Regions from separate parts of the Erwinia sp. 2186 genome, predicted to be linked through region 3. Evidence: predicted binding sites of a transcription regulator. Region 3 holds the regulator's gene; each other region holds the start of a gene.
What was found. Region 3 encodes ArgR, which controls arginine synthesis, uptake and breakdown. Its sites were predicted from a motif close to ANTGAATAAAAATACANT; they were not measured.
Positions count from the first base shown of each region.

Region 1: the regulator ArgR is predicted to act here: its motif matches at 1,998-2,015, upstream of argC (N-acetyl-gamma-glutamyl-phosphate reductase).
Region 2: the regulator ArgR is predicted to act here: its motif matches at 2,471-2,488, upstream of argA (amino-acid N-acetyltransferase).

Region 1 covers NZ_CM173824.1:4,728,739-4,733,353, reverse strand. Annotated here, with positions in the region: gene ppc (phosphoenolpyruvate carboxylase) at 1-554, opposite strand, end outside; gene argE (acetylornithine deacetylase) at 800-1,951, opposite strand; gene argC (N-acetyl-gamma-glutamyl-phosphate reductase) at 2,132-3,136, shown strand; gene argB (acetylglutamate kinase) at 3,152-3,928, shown strand; gene ACXKZG_RS22015 (argininosuccinate synthase) at 3,955-4,615, shown strand, end outside.
Region 2 covers NZ_CM173824.1:1,040,984-1,045,598, reverse strand. Annotated here, with positions in the region: gene mltA (murein transglycosylase A) at 1-350, opposite strand, end outside; tRNA gene ACXKZG_RS04805 (tRNA-Met) at 556-632, shown strand; tRNA gene ACXKZG_RS04800 (tRNA-Met) at 698-774, shown strand; tRNA gene ACXKZG_RS04795 (tRNA-Met) at 842-918, shown strand; gene amiC (N-acetylmuramoyl-L-alanine amidase AmiC) at 1,031-2,284, opposite strand; gene argA (amino-acid N-acetyltransferase) at 2,521-3,867, shown strand; gene recD (exodeoxyribonuclease V subunit alpha) at 3,921-4,615, opposite strand, start outside.
Region 3 covers NZ_CM173824.1:522,717-527,331, reverse strand. Annotated here, with positions in the region: gene degS (outer membrane-stress sensor serine endopeptidase DegS) at 1-225, shown strand, start outside; gene mdh (malate dehydrogenase) at 276-1,211, opposite strand; gene argR (transcriptional regulator ArgR) at 1,647-2,117, shown strand; gene yhcN (peroxide/acid stress response protein YhcN) at 2,555-2,818, shown strand; gene yhcN (peroxide/acid stress response protein YhcN) at 2,933-3,202, shown strand; gene ACXKZG_RS02475 (barstar family protein) at 3,361-3,624, opposite strand; gene ACXKZG_RS02470 (NAD-dependent succinate-semialdehyde dehydrogenase) at 3,677-4,615, opposite strand, start outside.

The DNA.
Region 1 (4,615 bases), 710 kb from region 3:
GCCTGAGCAACCAGCTGGCGCAGGCGGCGCATGATCTGCGATCGGTCGTAATCAGAAAGATCGTTGTGATCGAGCTGCTTCAGGCAGCTGTTCACTTCAACCAGTTTGTGGATCAAGGTACGACGGGTGATTTCCGTCGGGTGGGCAGTCAGCACCAGCTCCAGTGAAAGCGATTCGATGGCTTCACGGATCGAGGCTTCGGTCAGATGAGGTTGCTGCTTCAGGCGATCGAAGACTTTGGTCAGCATTTCCGGGTGATTGGCCCCTTCACCCTTCGGGGAAATCGTATGGTACTGCTCGGCAACGTTAGTCAGATTCAAAAACTGGCTGAAGGCGCGTGCAACAGGCAGCAGCTCATCATTCGACAGGTTTTGCAGCGTTGACAGCAATTCTTTACGGTGGGCGTCATTTCCCGCACGTGATGACTTCGAGAGTTTGCGGATGGTTTCCACCCGCTCAAGGATGTTCTCTCCAAGTGCATCCTTAATCGTATCCCCGAGCAGTTTGCCGAGCATACTGACATTACTTCGCATTGCGGAATATTGTTCGTTCATATGACCCCTGACACCCTTCTTGTTTTTGTCACTTTATTTCACCGTTGCCGGCATAACTTTGCCTTTTATCTAGCCACGTTCGTTACCATTCGTCAAATGACTTAAATCTGGCGGCTTCAGCGGCTAAATGTCGGTAATTTATGAAATTTAATTACAGGCAAGTGAGATAAGTTATTCTTATCATGAAAGACGGAACAAATCAGGGGCAACACGCTGTTTCAGCAGTGAATTGCCCCAAATGTGATTTAGTGGTGGCAAAAATGCTGCACAACCTGAGCGATCAATTCACGGGTGGGTTTAATAAATGCGGTGTCGATATATTCGTCCGGTTGGTGCGCCTGATTGATCGATCCCGGGCCCAAAACCAGCGTTGGGCACAGCGTCTGAATGAACGGCGCTTCGGTACAGTAGTTCACCACTTCGGTTTCGGTTCCCAGTAATTTCTCCACTACCTGCACCAGCTGATGGTTGCGCGGACATTCGTAGCCTGGAATGGGCGGATGCAATTCACCAATCGTCACCCGGCCTGGCCAGCGTTCACTCACCGGAGCCAGCGCATCATTCAGCAAACCTTCCAGATCCTGCAGTGACAGGCCCGGTAACGGACGAATATCCATATACATCTCACAGCAGGCACAGATGCGGTTTGGCGCATCGCCGCCGTTGATGTAGCCGAAGTTCATGGTCGGATACGGGATGGCAAAGCCATCATGGTGATAGCGCTCTTTCAACGTATTACGCAGGCCCATCAGGTGAGTGATGGACTCATGCATCAGCTCAATCGCATTGACGCCACGCGCCGGATCGCTTGAGTGACCCGACTGGCCCTGAATGCGGATCGACTGAGATAAATGGCCTTTATGAGCCCGCACCGGTTTCAGTGAGGTGGGCTCACCAATAATCGCGCAGTCCGGGCGGATGGTGGTGTTTTCAGAGAAATACTGCGCGCCGGCCATGGTGGTTTCTTCATCGGCGGTGGCGAGGATGTAGAGCGGCTTTTCCAGTTTGGTCACGTCAACATCACGCAGAGTATCTAAAATAAAGGCAAAGAAGCCTTTCATGTCGGCGGTGCCCAGACCGTAGAGCTTGTTGTCATGCTCGGTCAGGGTGAACGGATCGCGCGTCCAGCGCCCATCGTCGAACGGGACGGTATCGGTATGACCGGCGAGCAGCAGGCCGCCCGCGCCGTTTCCGGTTCTGGCCAGCATATTGAATTTGTGGCGCGTGCCGGGCACCGGTTGCACTTCAACGCTGAAGCCAAGGTCACGGAACCAGCCTGCCAGCAAATTGATTAAAGTTTCATTACTCTGATCGATGGCAATATCGGTTGCGCTGATCGACGGTGTGGCAATCAACTCACGGTATAACTCGATAAAAGGGGGTAATTTTGTCTTCACTGTTGCCATTCCTTGAGTTAGGATAGTGTCATATTCATGCATTAATAGTGAATAAAAATACATTAACGGCGTACGGATGGAAACCACAAATTGCTCCATCGTCCAGCGCCGCTCGCGTGGGAAGACAGCGAAAATTCGCTGCAGCCCGGAAATTTGAGACCAGAAAAAGGTGTCAGTCTGATGTTGAATACGCTGATTGTTGGTGCTAGTGGTTATGCTGGCGTAGAGCTTGCGACTTACCTGAATCGTCATCCACAGGTGAACATAACCGCTTTGGCGGTTTCAGCGCAAAGCCCGGACGCAGGAAAATTACTTTCCGATCTTCATCCGCAGCTGAAAGGCATCCTTGATATGCCGCTGCAGCCCTTGAGCAGCGCCTCGCAGTATGCCGATAAAGTGGACGTCGTTTTTCTGGCGACCGCTCACGAAGTCAGCCATGACCTTGCGCCAGAGTTCCTCGCCGCGGGTTGTGTGGTATTCGATCTCTCCGCTGCTTTCCGCGTGAACGATCAAAGCTTCTTCACAGACTACTACGGCTTCCCGCATCAGCATCAGGACTGGCTGGAAAAAGCGGTATATGGTCTGGCCGAATGGCAGCATGACAAAATTAAAGAAGCGCAGCTGATTGCGGTGCCGGGTTGCTATCCTACCGCTGCCCAGTTGGCCTTAAAGCCGCTGGTCGAAGCGGGCCTGCTGAACGATGCGCAATGGCCGGTGATCAACGCCACCAGCGGCGTGAGCGGAGCAGGGCGCAAAGCGGCGGTCGGCACCAGCTTCTGTGAAGTGAGCCTGCAGCCGTACGGTATTTTCACCCATCGTCATCACCCAGAAATCGAAGCGCACCTCGGTGTGCCGGTGATCTTCACCCCGCATCTGGGCAACTTCCCGCGCGGTATTCTGGCAACCACCACCTGCCGGTTAAAAGCAGGTGTGACGTCTGACGACGTGGCAGAAGCGTTCCATAATGCCTATCACGATAAGCCATTGGTGCGTGTTTACGACAAAGGCGTGCCGTCAATTAAGGGTGTTGTTGGTCTGCCATTCTGCGACATCGGTTTTGCGGTGAGGGGTGAACACCTGATTGTCGTGTCGGCAGAAGACAACCTGTTGAAAGGCGCCTCCTCGCAGGCAGTGCAATGCCTGAATATTCGTTTCGGCTTCCCGGAAACGCAGTCACTTATTTAATCGGTGAAGAAGATTATGACGACTCCTTTAATTATTAAACTCGGTGGCGTGCTGCTGGATAGCGAAGAAGCGCTGGAGCGCCTGTTTGGCGCGCTGGTGGCCTACCGGGCTGAGCATCAGCGTCCACTGCTGATTGTGCACGGCGGTGGCTGCCTGGTGGATGAGCTGATGAGCAAGCTCTCGCTGCCGGTGAAAAAGAAAAATGGCCTGCGCGTCACGCCTGCGGATCAGATCGACATTATTACCGGCGCCCTGGCGGGAACCGCAAACAAAACCCTGCTGGCCTGGTCGAAAAAGCACGGCATCGAGGCAGTTGGCCTCTGCCTGGGCGACGGCAGCAGCGTTAACGTGGAAGCCTTCGACGAAGAACTCGGCCACGTGGGTCTGGCCACGCCAGGTTCGCCGATGTTAATTAATACTCTGCTGACCGCCGGTTTCCTGCCAGTGATCAGTTCCATCGGCATCACTCAGGATGGTAAGTTAATGAACGTCAACGCCGACCAGGCTGCGACCGCATTGGCGGCCACCCTGGGTGCCGATTTAATCCTGCTGTCGGATGTCAGTGGCATCCTCGACGGCCAGGGACAGCGTATCGAAGAGATGACCGCCGCCAAAGCTGAGAAGTTGATTGCTGAAGGCGTGATCACCGACGGTATGATTGTCAAAGTCAATGCAGCCCTGGACGCTGCCCGCACGCTGGGCCGTCCGGTAGATATCGCCAGCTGGCGTCATGCTGAGCAGCTGCCGACCCTATTTAACGGCGTGTCAATTGGCACCCGGATCCTCGCTTAATCAGAAACGGATTCAAGGAAAAGACAATGCAAGACAAGAGCATCAAAAAAATCGTTCTGGCTTACTCCGGTGGTCTGGATACCTCCGCCATCATTCCATGGCTGAAAGAGAACTACGGCGGCTGTGAAGTGGTCGCATTTGTGGCTGATATCGGTCAGGAACGTGGCGATCTTGAAGGCGTTGAGCAGAAAGCTCTGCAGTCAGGCGCGTCCGAATGTCACGTTGTCGATCTGCGTGAAGAATTCATCAGCGAATACGTTTACCCCGTGCTGCAGACCGGTGCGTTGTACGAAGGCACCTATCTGCTGGGCACCTCGATGGCGCGTCCAATCATCGCTAAAGCGCAGGTTGAGCTGGCGTTGAAAGTGGGTGCCGATGCGCTGTGCCACGGTGCGACCGGTAAGGGTAACGACCAGGTGCGTTTCGAAACCACCTATACCGCGCTGGCACCACAGCTGAAAGTGGTTGCGCCATGGCGTGAGTGGAACCTGCGTTCCCGTGAAGCCCTGCTGGACTACCTGAAAGAGCGCAACATCCCAACCACCGCCTCTCTGGAAAAGATCTACAGCCGTGATGAAAACGCCTGGCATATCTCTACCGAAGGCGGCGTGCTGGAAAGCCCATGGAATGCACCGAATAAAGATTGCTGGGTGTGGACCGTCGATCCGCTGGAAGCGCCAGATCAGC
Region 2 (4,615 bases), 520 kb from region 3:
TGCACGTTGCCATAGTTATCGGTGCCTTCCATCTGATAGGCATCCAGACCAAACTGGCGCAGCTGGCGCGTGTCGCCGCCCGCCATCAGCCAGGCTTTAATCGAACCGTAGGTGCCGGTCTGGCGGGAATACATCGCCGGCGACGCGTACTGAATTTCGCTGACCTGATCGCTGAAGTCTTTGCCATTCACCGGACGCCCTTTCGCATTCGGCTGATTGACCAGTCCGAGCGGCTCGTCCAGCTTTCCGTCTTTATACTGCTGGCCACGATCGGTCGGTTTTGAGGAACATCCCGCCAGCAGGGCAAGCAACGCCCCTGTTACTGCAAACTTCGCCCAACATCCTTTCATTATTTCACTGCCCTCTATGCGGAATTCCTCGCCGAAGATAGCAAAGGCACCGGGAGAATTAAACGGCTCAACGGTAAAGTTCATCGGTTGCTGTACGAGAATAAGGCAAATGCAGAAGAAGTGAGCAGTAAGCGCTATTTTGATGACTTTATTGCAGAAAGGGGTTGCATCAAAACTCCTACAGCGTATAGTGCGCTTCCACAGACGCGGGATGGAGCAGCCTGGTAGCTCGTCGGGCTCATAACCCGAAGGTCGTCAGTTCAAATCTGGCTCCCGCAACCATTTCTCTTCGGAGAATGTTCTGTGAACAGCAAGACCTGTTGTGATGGAAGCAACAGTATATCGGACGCGGGATGGAGCAGCCTGGTAGCTCGTCGGGCTCATAACCCGAAGGTCGTCAGTTCAAATCTGGCTCCCGCAACCATTTCTCTTCGGAGAAAGCAGTAAAAGAAAGACCTGTTGTGACGGAAGCAACAGTAGTACACTACGGACGCGGGATGGAGCAGCCTGGTAGCTCGTCGGGCTCATAACCCGAAGGTCGTCGGTTCAAATCCGGCTCCCGCAACCAACTTAACACCTTAACGGGTGTTTTTTTGTTTCTGGCCTCCGCCAAATTCCCCGCAATGGATTTGCCTGTCCGCTTTATGCCGGGCGAGCAGCACCCCGCCCCACAATCCCGATTATTTTCTGGGTGCCAGGCTTGCGCCACTGGCGAAGTACGCTTTGATCCCCGCCAGAATAGATTCCGCTACCTGATGCTGATAACGCGTCGTCCGCAGCTTTCGCTCTTCTTCTAAATTACTGATAAACGCCGTTTCCACCAGAATCGATGGGATGTCGGGCGCTTTCAGCACGGCAAAGCCCGCCTGGTCGACGGTTCGCTTATGTAAATGGTTCACCTTACCGATGCGGGACAGCACCTCTTTACCAAATTTCAGGCTGTCGTTGATGGTCAGGCTCTGCACCATATCGAACATGGTGTGATCAAGATAGCGATCGCCGCTCATGCTGACGCCGCCAATCAGGTCTGATTCATTCTGCGTTTGCGCCAGAAAACGTGCCGCAGTGCTGGTCGCGCCTTTGGTCGAGAGCGCAAATACCGACGATCCGCGTGCCGCACGGCTGGTGAAGGCATCGGCATGGATGGAGATAAACAGATCGGCACGCTGTTTGCGCGCTTTGGCCACCCTGACTTTTAGTGGAATAAAGACATCTTCGTTGCGCGTCATATAGGCCCGCATATTGGGCTGCTTGTCGATCAACACCTTCAGTCGTCTGGCAATCTTCAGCACGATGTCTTTTTCGCGGGTTTTATGTTTGCCGATTGCCCCCGAGTCTTCACCGCCGTGTCCCGGATCGAGCATGATCACAATCGGCCGATCCCGACCCGCCTTGCCCGGCAAAGCCGCCGCTGCAGGCTGGCTCTTTTCCAGATCGCCTTTGTTGTAATCTTCCAGTAACGCCAGAAGCGGATCGTCAGCATGATCGTAACTGCTGCCTTTTGCCGGATAGAGATCCAGCACCAGGCGATCGCGGATCCCGGCGACGGGCGCGAGGGTGAAAATCTTTGGCGACACATTTTGCTTCAGCTCAAGCACCAGCCGGACGGTATTGGCATCGAACTGCCCCACTCGGGCATTTTTAATGTAGGGATCGTCGCTGCGCACCAGGTTCCCGACGCCTTTCAGCGCATGGTTAAGCTGGATATTGGCAATATCAATCACCACGCGTTCGGGATGACTGAGCGCAAACTGCTTATATTTCACCGGGCGGTTGGATTCCAGCGTCAGGCGGGAATAGGTTGAAGACGGCCAGATGCGGATCGCCACCACGTGGCTGCTGGCGGCCAGGCCTACTTTGCTGACGCTTAGCAGCACGACGGCGCCGGCGCTTTTTAACCACCGGCGACGGCCAGGTGAGGGTAAATCGGACATGCTACTCCAGAGGTGTTTGCTGAACTGTGTCTAAAAAAAAGCCAAATGACTACCAAGTGCAAAAACTTTAGCGAATCCCTCCGGCGGTGTCACCCAGAAAAAGCGATAAAATGCAGCGTATTAGCGTGGCCGCCAGGGGAAGAAACCAGAAAATACTGAGAAATTGCCCCTTGCGCCCGGCCAATAAAAGAATAAAAATACACTTTTAGCGAATAATAATTCATAGAGGGTTTGCCGTGAAGGAACGGAGTACCGAGCTGGTTCAGGGTTTTCGTCATACCGTGCCCTATATCAATGCCCACCGTGGTAAGACGTTTGTCATTATGTTGGGTGGTGAAGCCATCGAGCATGAGAACTTCTCAAGCATCGTCAATGATATTGGCCTGCTGCACAGCCTGGGCATTCGCCTGGTAGTGGTGTATGGCGCCCGGCCGCAGATAGACGCTAACCTGGCTGAACACCAGCTGGAGCCGATTTATCACAAGCATACCCGTGTCACCGATGCGCAATCCCTTGAGCTGGTTAAGCAGGCCGCAGGCCGTTTACAGCTGGATATTACCGCCCGCCTGTCGATGAGCCTGAACAATACCCCGTTGCAGGGTGCGCATATTAATGTGGTCAGCGGCAACTTTATTATTGCCCAGCCGTTAGGCGTGGATGATGGCGTGGATTACTGCCATAGCGGCCGTATTCGTCGTATCGATGAGGAAGCGATTCACCGTCAGCTGGACAGCGGCGCGATCGTGCTGATGGGGCCGGTTGCGGTTTCCGTCACCGGCGAGAGCTTCAACCTGACCTCTGAAGAAGTGGCGACGCAGTTGGCCATCAAGCTGAAAGCCGAGAAGATGATTGGTTTCTGCTCCGAACAGGGCGTGACCAATGATGAAGGCAATATCATCTCCGAGCTGTTCCCGAATGATGCCCAGCAGCGCATTGAAGAGTTGGAAACGCGCGATGACTACCTGTCCGGCACCGTGCGTTTTCTGCGTGGTGCGGTTAAAGCCTGCCGCAGCGGCGTGCGTCGTAGCCATTTGATCAGCTACCAGGAAGACGGCGCGCTGTTACAGGAACTGTTCTCACGTGATGGTATCGGTACGCAGATCGTGATGGAAAGTGCCGAGCAGATCCGCCGTGCCACCATTAATGATATCGGCGGCATTCTGGAGTTGATCCGTCCGCTGGAGCAGCAGGGAATTCTGGTTCGTCGCTCACGCGAGCAGCTGGAGATGGAAATTGATAAGTTCACCATCATTGAGCGCGATAACCTGACGATCGGCTGCGCCGCGCTCTATCCGTTCCCGGAAGAAGCGATTGGCGAGATGGCCTGTGTGGCGGTGCATCCTGATTACCGCAGTTCCTCGCGCGGTGAAGCCTTGCTGGAACGCGTGGCACTGCAGGCGCGTCAGATGGGGCTGAAGAAACTCTTCGTGCTGACCACCCGCAGCATTCACTGGTTCCAGGAACGCGGCTTTACGCCGGTCGATATCGAACTGCTGCCGGAAAGTAAAAAGCTGATGTACAACTATCAGCGCCGCTCAAAAGTGCTGATGGCCGATCTGCGCCACGCGCGTCTCTTCTCCTGAAGACCAAAAAGGGGCGATTTATCGCCCCTTTTTAACGTCTCATCTCAGCCCGATTATTCGGTAAGCCGTTCGACCAGCCCGCTGCGCCTCAAGGTGCGCATTTTCACCGCGCTGTTTAACACGTTTTGCTCCGCATACAGCGTTAATCGTAATTTCGCGCGGGTGATGGCGGTGTAAACCAGCTCGCGGGTCAGCACCGGCGTGAACTGATTAGGCAGCACCAGCACGGTGTGATCGAATTCGGATCCCTGCGATTTATGCACCGTCATCGCATAGGCAGTATCGTGCGGCGGCAGTCGGCTGGGCTGTACGGCTTTGATGCTGCCGTCAGGCAGTGGGAAGAACACCTTCAGCGCCTGTTCCTCATCCAGCATCGCAATACCAATGTCGCCGTTAAACAGCCCCAACGCACTGTCGTTGCGGGCAATCATCACCGGCCGGCCGGGATACCATTTATTCGCCGCGCCCGGTGAACGACGGATCAAGCCCGCTTTTTGCAGCGAGACCTCAATGCGTTCATTCAGCCCCATCACCCCAAACGGCCCTTCGCGCAGCGCGCAAAGCAGCTGGAAACGGCTAAACGCATCCAGCACATCAGCAGGCTGTGCACCGGCTGCAAGGCGGCTCAGATAGTCGCGGTAACCGGCAACACAGCCATTAAGCAGATGCTGATATGCTTCGCTACTCCCCAAGGTGAAGCGCTCAATATCGGCGTAATCAGCGGCAAAGACTGCATCGACCTGGCGCG
Region 3 (4,615 bases):
GGCATTGTGGTGACCAATGTTTCTCAGGGAGGCCCGGCAGCCAAAGCGGGTCTGCAAATCAATGATGTGATCACCAACGTGAACCATAAACCGGCTATTTCGGCGGTGGAAACAATGGATCAGGTTGCGGAGATTCGACCGGGAACCGTCATTGACGTGGATATCATTCGCAACGATCAAAAAATGACGCTGCCGATTACCGTGCTGGAATATCCGGGGAATTAAGCGGGAAGTGATGGAATGCAGGGCCAGACAGCGCTGGCCCTGTAGCAGGCTTATTTAACGAATTCTTCGCCCAACGTAATGTCTTTCTTCAGCGTATCCAACATGCCGTCCAACGACTTCTGCTCAAAAGCGCTCAGCGTGCCGATTGGCTTGCGCTCAACGATGCCGTTTTTACCCAGCAGCAGCGGTTGTGAGAAGAAGCGAGCATGCGCGCCATCTCCCTCAACGTAAGCACATTCCACAACGTTGCTTTCACCGTTCAGAGCGCGTACCAGCGACAGACCGAATTTGGCCGCAGCCTGGCCCATCGACAGCGTCGCGGATCCGCCACCTGCTTTCGCCTCAACCACTTCGGTACCCGCGTTCTGGATACGTTTCGTCAGATCGGCCACTTCCTGTTCAGAGAAGCTGACGCCTGGGATCTGGGAGAGCAGAGGCAAGATAGTCACGCCTGAGTGTCCACCCACTACCGGGATGTTCAGCTCGGCAGGATTTTTGCCTTTCAGCTCAGCGACGAAGGTGTTGGAACGGATGATATCCAGCGTGGTAACGCCAAACAGTTTGTTTTTATCGTAAACGCCGGCTTTTTTCAGCACTTCCGCAGCAATCGCGACCGTGGTGTTAACCGGGTTAGTGATGATACCTATCAACGCCTTAGGGCAGGTGCTGGCAACCTGTTCAATCAGATTACGAACAATACCGGCGTTAACATTGAACAGATCGGAGCGATCCATGCCTGGCTTACGCGCCACGCCAGCGGAGATCAGGACCACGTCAGCGCCTTTCAGCGCCGGCGTTGCGTCTTCGCCACAGAAACCTTTGATATTGACTGCGGTAGGGATATGGCTCAAATCAACAGCTACGCCAGGCGTAACGGGAGCGATGTCGTACAGAGAGAGGTCGGAACCCGCCGGAAGCTGGGTTTTTAGCAGAAGTGCGAGAGCCTGGCCAATACCGCCAGCTGCGCCGAGAACTGCAACTTTCATCCTGAACTCCTTATTATAGTGAGCGTAAAGTGCTGTGAGTCCATCTGGTTATGAACATAGTCCAGCCTTTAGCGCTTTGCGATTGCTTTCATGTCGATCTGAGCACTCACGCCCAAAACCGCTGAAGCAAATGATTAACCGCATAGGGTGCAAGGCCGCTCGTAGCCAGCGACAAACAGCACGATTCGGCCTTACATTACACCCTTAGCGCTAAGCAGAACAACATCAATTTAATAACAAATCGTTTACTTTTTGCGCTACATCCTTGTCTGAGCGGGCATTTTTTTTCCATCAAAAGTTTGGCATACTGTCACCCCTTCACCGCTCCCCCGCATAAAACACCCTGCCTTATTGCATAACCATTCATTTAATTGCATAATCACCGCCAGTCCCATCAGGGAATCCCCTTTATTTCTGACTCTTAAGCGGAAGCCTATGCGTAACCCATCAAAACAGGAAGACCTGATTAAAGCCTTTAAGGCTTTATTGAAGGAAGAGAAGTTCAGCTCGCAGGGCGAGATCGTCGCCGCTTTACAGGAAGATGGCTTCGACAATATCAATCAGTCTAAAGTCTCCCGCATGTTGACCAAGTTTGGTGCCGTGCGCACACGCAACGCCAAGATGGAAATGGTCTATTGCCTGCCTGCGGAACTGGGCGTGCCGACCACCACCAGCCCGCTTAAAAACCTCGTGCTGGATATCGACTACAACGATGCGTTGGTGGTAATCCATACCAGTCCAGGTGCCGCGCAGCTTATCGCTCGCCTGCTGGATTCCCTCGGCAAAGCTGAAGGGATCCTTGGCACCATTGCTGGCGATGACACCATCTTTATTACCCCTGCCCGCGCCTTTACGGTAAAGCAGCTGTTCGAAGCGATCCTGATCCTCTTCGAGCAAGAGTTATAAGCAGCAGCAATTAACGCCTGATTTTTAACCTAAGGCTAACCACCCCGTATCATCATCTTTTCTTAGAGCCGGCGCCTGCCGGCTTTTGCTTTTCTGACCTTCCACGCCTCACTATTCAGCATGATGCACTGCCTCGCGGGCGACATGTCAGGCAGAAAAACCAGATACTCTCGTCTCATGGTGTGATCCACCACAAATAAGCGCACGAATGGCTAAAGTCACATATCCCTGTGTTTTTACATGTATTTAACATGGATAGGGCAACTTATAAGCGTTTTTTATAACGTCTGGTTATTAAAATGCAGTTTTCGGTTAAAGTATCCCAACAAAACATTATTAGCACGCTATTAATTTTTTACGTTATTAGATCTATACTTGTTTTCGTGATGACAATCACACTAAACAAAAAGATAAAAACATACTACGAGGAAATAATCATGAACATTAAAACTACTGTTGCGGCTGTAACCGTTCTTTCTGCTCTCTCTTTTGGTGCTTTTGCAGCTGAATCTGTTAACGCGGATCAGGCGCAAAATCTGCAATCAGTTGGCACCATCTCCGTAAGCGGCGTTGCCGGTTCACCGATGGACATCCGCCAGCAGCTGAATGCGAAAGCTGACGCTCAGGGCGCAAGTGCTTACCGTGTTATCGAGGCGTACAACAACGGTAACTACCACGCGACTGCAGAGCTGTACAAATAAGCAAAGATTACCCGGCAATACGGTATTAACGACTAAAAAAAACGGTATCCCCAAGAATAATAAACGCTTTTTAGCCCTTTCGGTTACCGCTCAACCCTATCTGGAGCATCTAACATGAAAACCAAATTAGCAATCGCAGTACTCGGCCTGGCCTCAGTTCTTTCTTTCGGCGCCAGCGCCGCTCACCTGATAACTGACCAGCAGGCAAGCGAGCAGAACCTGCAGTCAATGGGCACCATTAGTGTCAGTGGTGTTGATGGCGCGCCAACCGATATCCGTCATGAGCTTTCTCAGAAAGCGGATCAGCAAGGTGCCAGCTCTTATCGTGTGATCGAAGCGCGTAACGATGGCAACTACCACGCCACCGCAGAGCTGTATAAATAAATTCTGATAAGTACAAAAAATTAGAAGGTGCCAGCACCTGCGTGTTGTCGAACGCGCGAATCCCTCTCGCTGGCTTGTCACTGCTACTGTAAGACATTCCTCGTCAGTATGACGAACCCTTTGGCCCCGCTTGTCGGGGCCCTTTTTGTTTCTGCTGACTAGCGAACGTTAAATCGGAGCTGCCCTTCTAGCTCCTCTTCTGCTTCATCAAACAGCAGGATTAACGCGCCATAACGCCGCTTCTGTCCGCTCCCCAAATGTACAAATTCAATTTCCAGGGGTAATGGCAACAGCGTCACCGCGTCCCATAAGCTGTCCAAATCCTTCACATTCAGATCGGCCAGCGCAAACCGTTCGCTGAACTGGCGGTAGAAGTGTGCCTGATCGACAATTTCATCAAAATCAAAAATCTCTGTTCTCATGCTAGCCGCTCCACGAGGCCCACGGTTGGGCGGCATACTGCCGCCCGGTGAGTTACAGTCCCCCAATATGCAGGGCTTTCACTTCTAAAAACTCTTCCAGTCCCAGCACCGAACCTTCACGTCCAAGGCCTGATTCTTTTACGCCGCCGAAAGGTGCCAGTTCCGTCGAGACAGCACACTCGTTTATGCCGACCATGCCACTCTCCAGTGCCGCCGACACGCGGAACACACGCTGAAGGTTTTGCGTATAGAAATACGCAGCCAGCCCGAACTCGGTATCATTTGCCCGACGAATAACCTCGTCTTCCTCATCAAAGCGGAAGCAGGCTGCGACGGGGCCGAAGGTCTCTTCTTTTGCCAGCTTCATCTTCTCATTGGCTTCGGCTATCACCGTGGGCTGCCAGAAATTGCCACCCAGAACATGGCGGGCACCGCCAGTAACAATCTTGCCTCCGTGGGCGACCGCATCCTTGACGTGTTCTTCCACTTTCTCCAGCGCAGAAGCCTCTATTAGCGGCCCGACGATCACCCCTTCTTCCATGCCATTACCGACCTTCAGTTTTTTCACCTCATCAGCCAGCTGGCTGACGAAGCGGTCATAAACGCGGTTGTGGATATAGAAGCGGTTCACGCTGACGCAAACCTGGCCAGCGTTACGGAATTTATTGACGATGGCGCCTTTCACCGCGGCATCAATATCGGCATCGTCAAACACGATATAGGGTGCGTTACCGCCCAGTTCCATCGAGACCTTTTTCATCGTCTCTGCGGCATTCCGCATCAACAGCTTGCCGACGGCGGTCGAGCCGGTAAACGAGATCTTCCGAACCGCCTTGCTGGCCATAATGGCATCGCTGATTGCATGGGTGTCGCCCGCGACAGCATTGAGAACTCCATCGGGTACACCGGCTTTCTTCGCCAGTGCCAGCAGCGCAAAGGCTGAAAGTGGGGTGTTGTTGGCGGGTTTGATAATGCCGGTACAGCCTGCGGC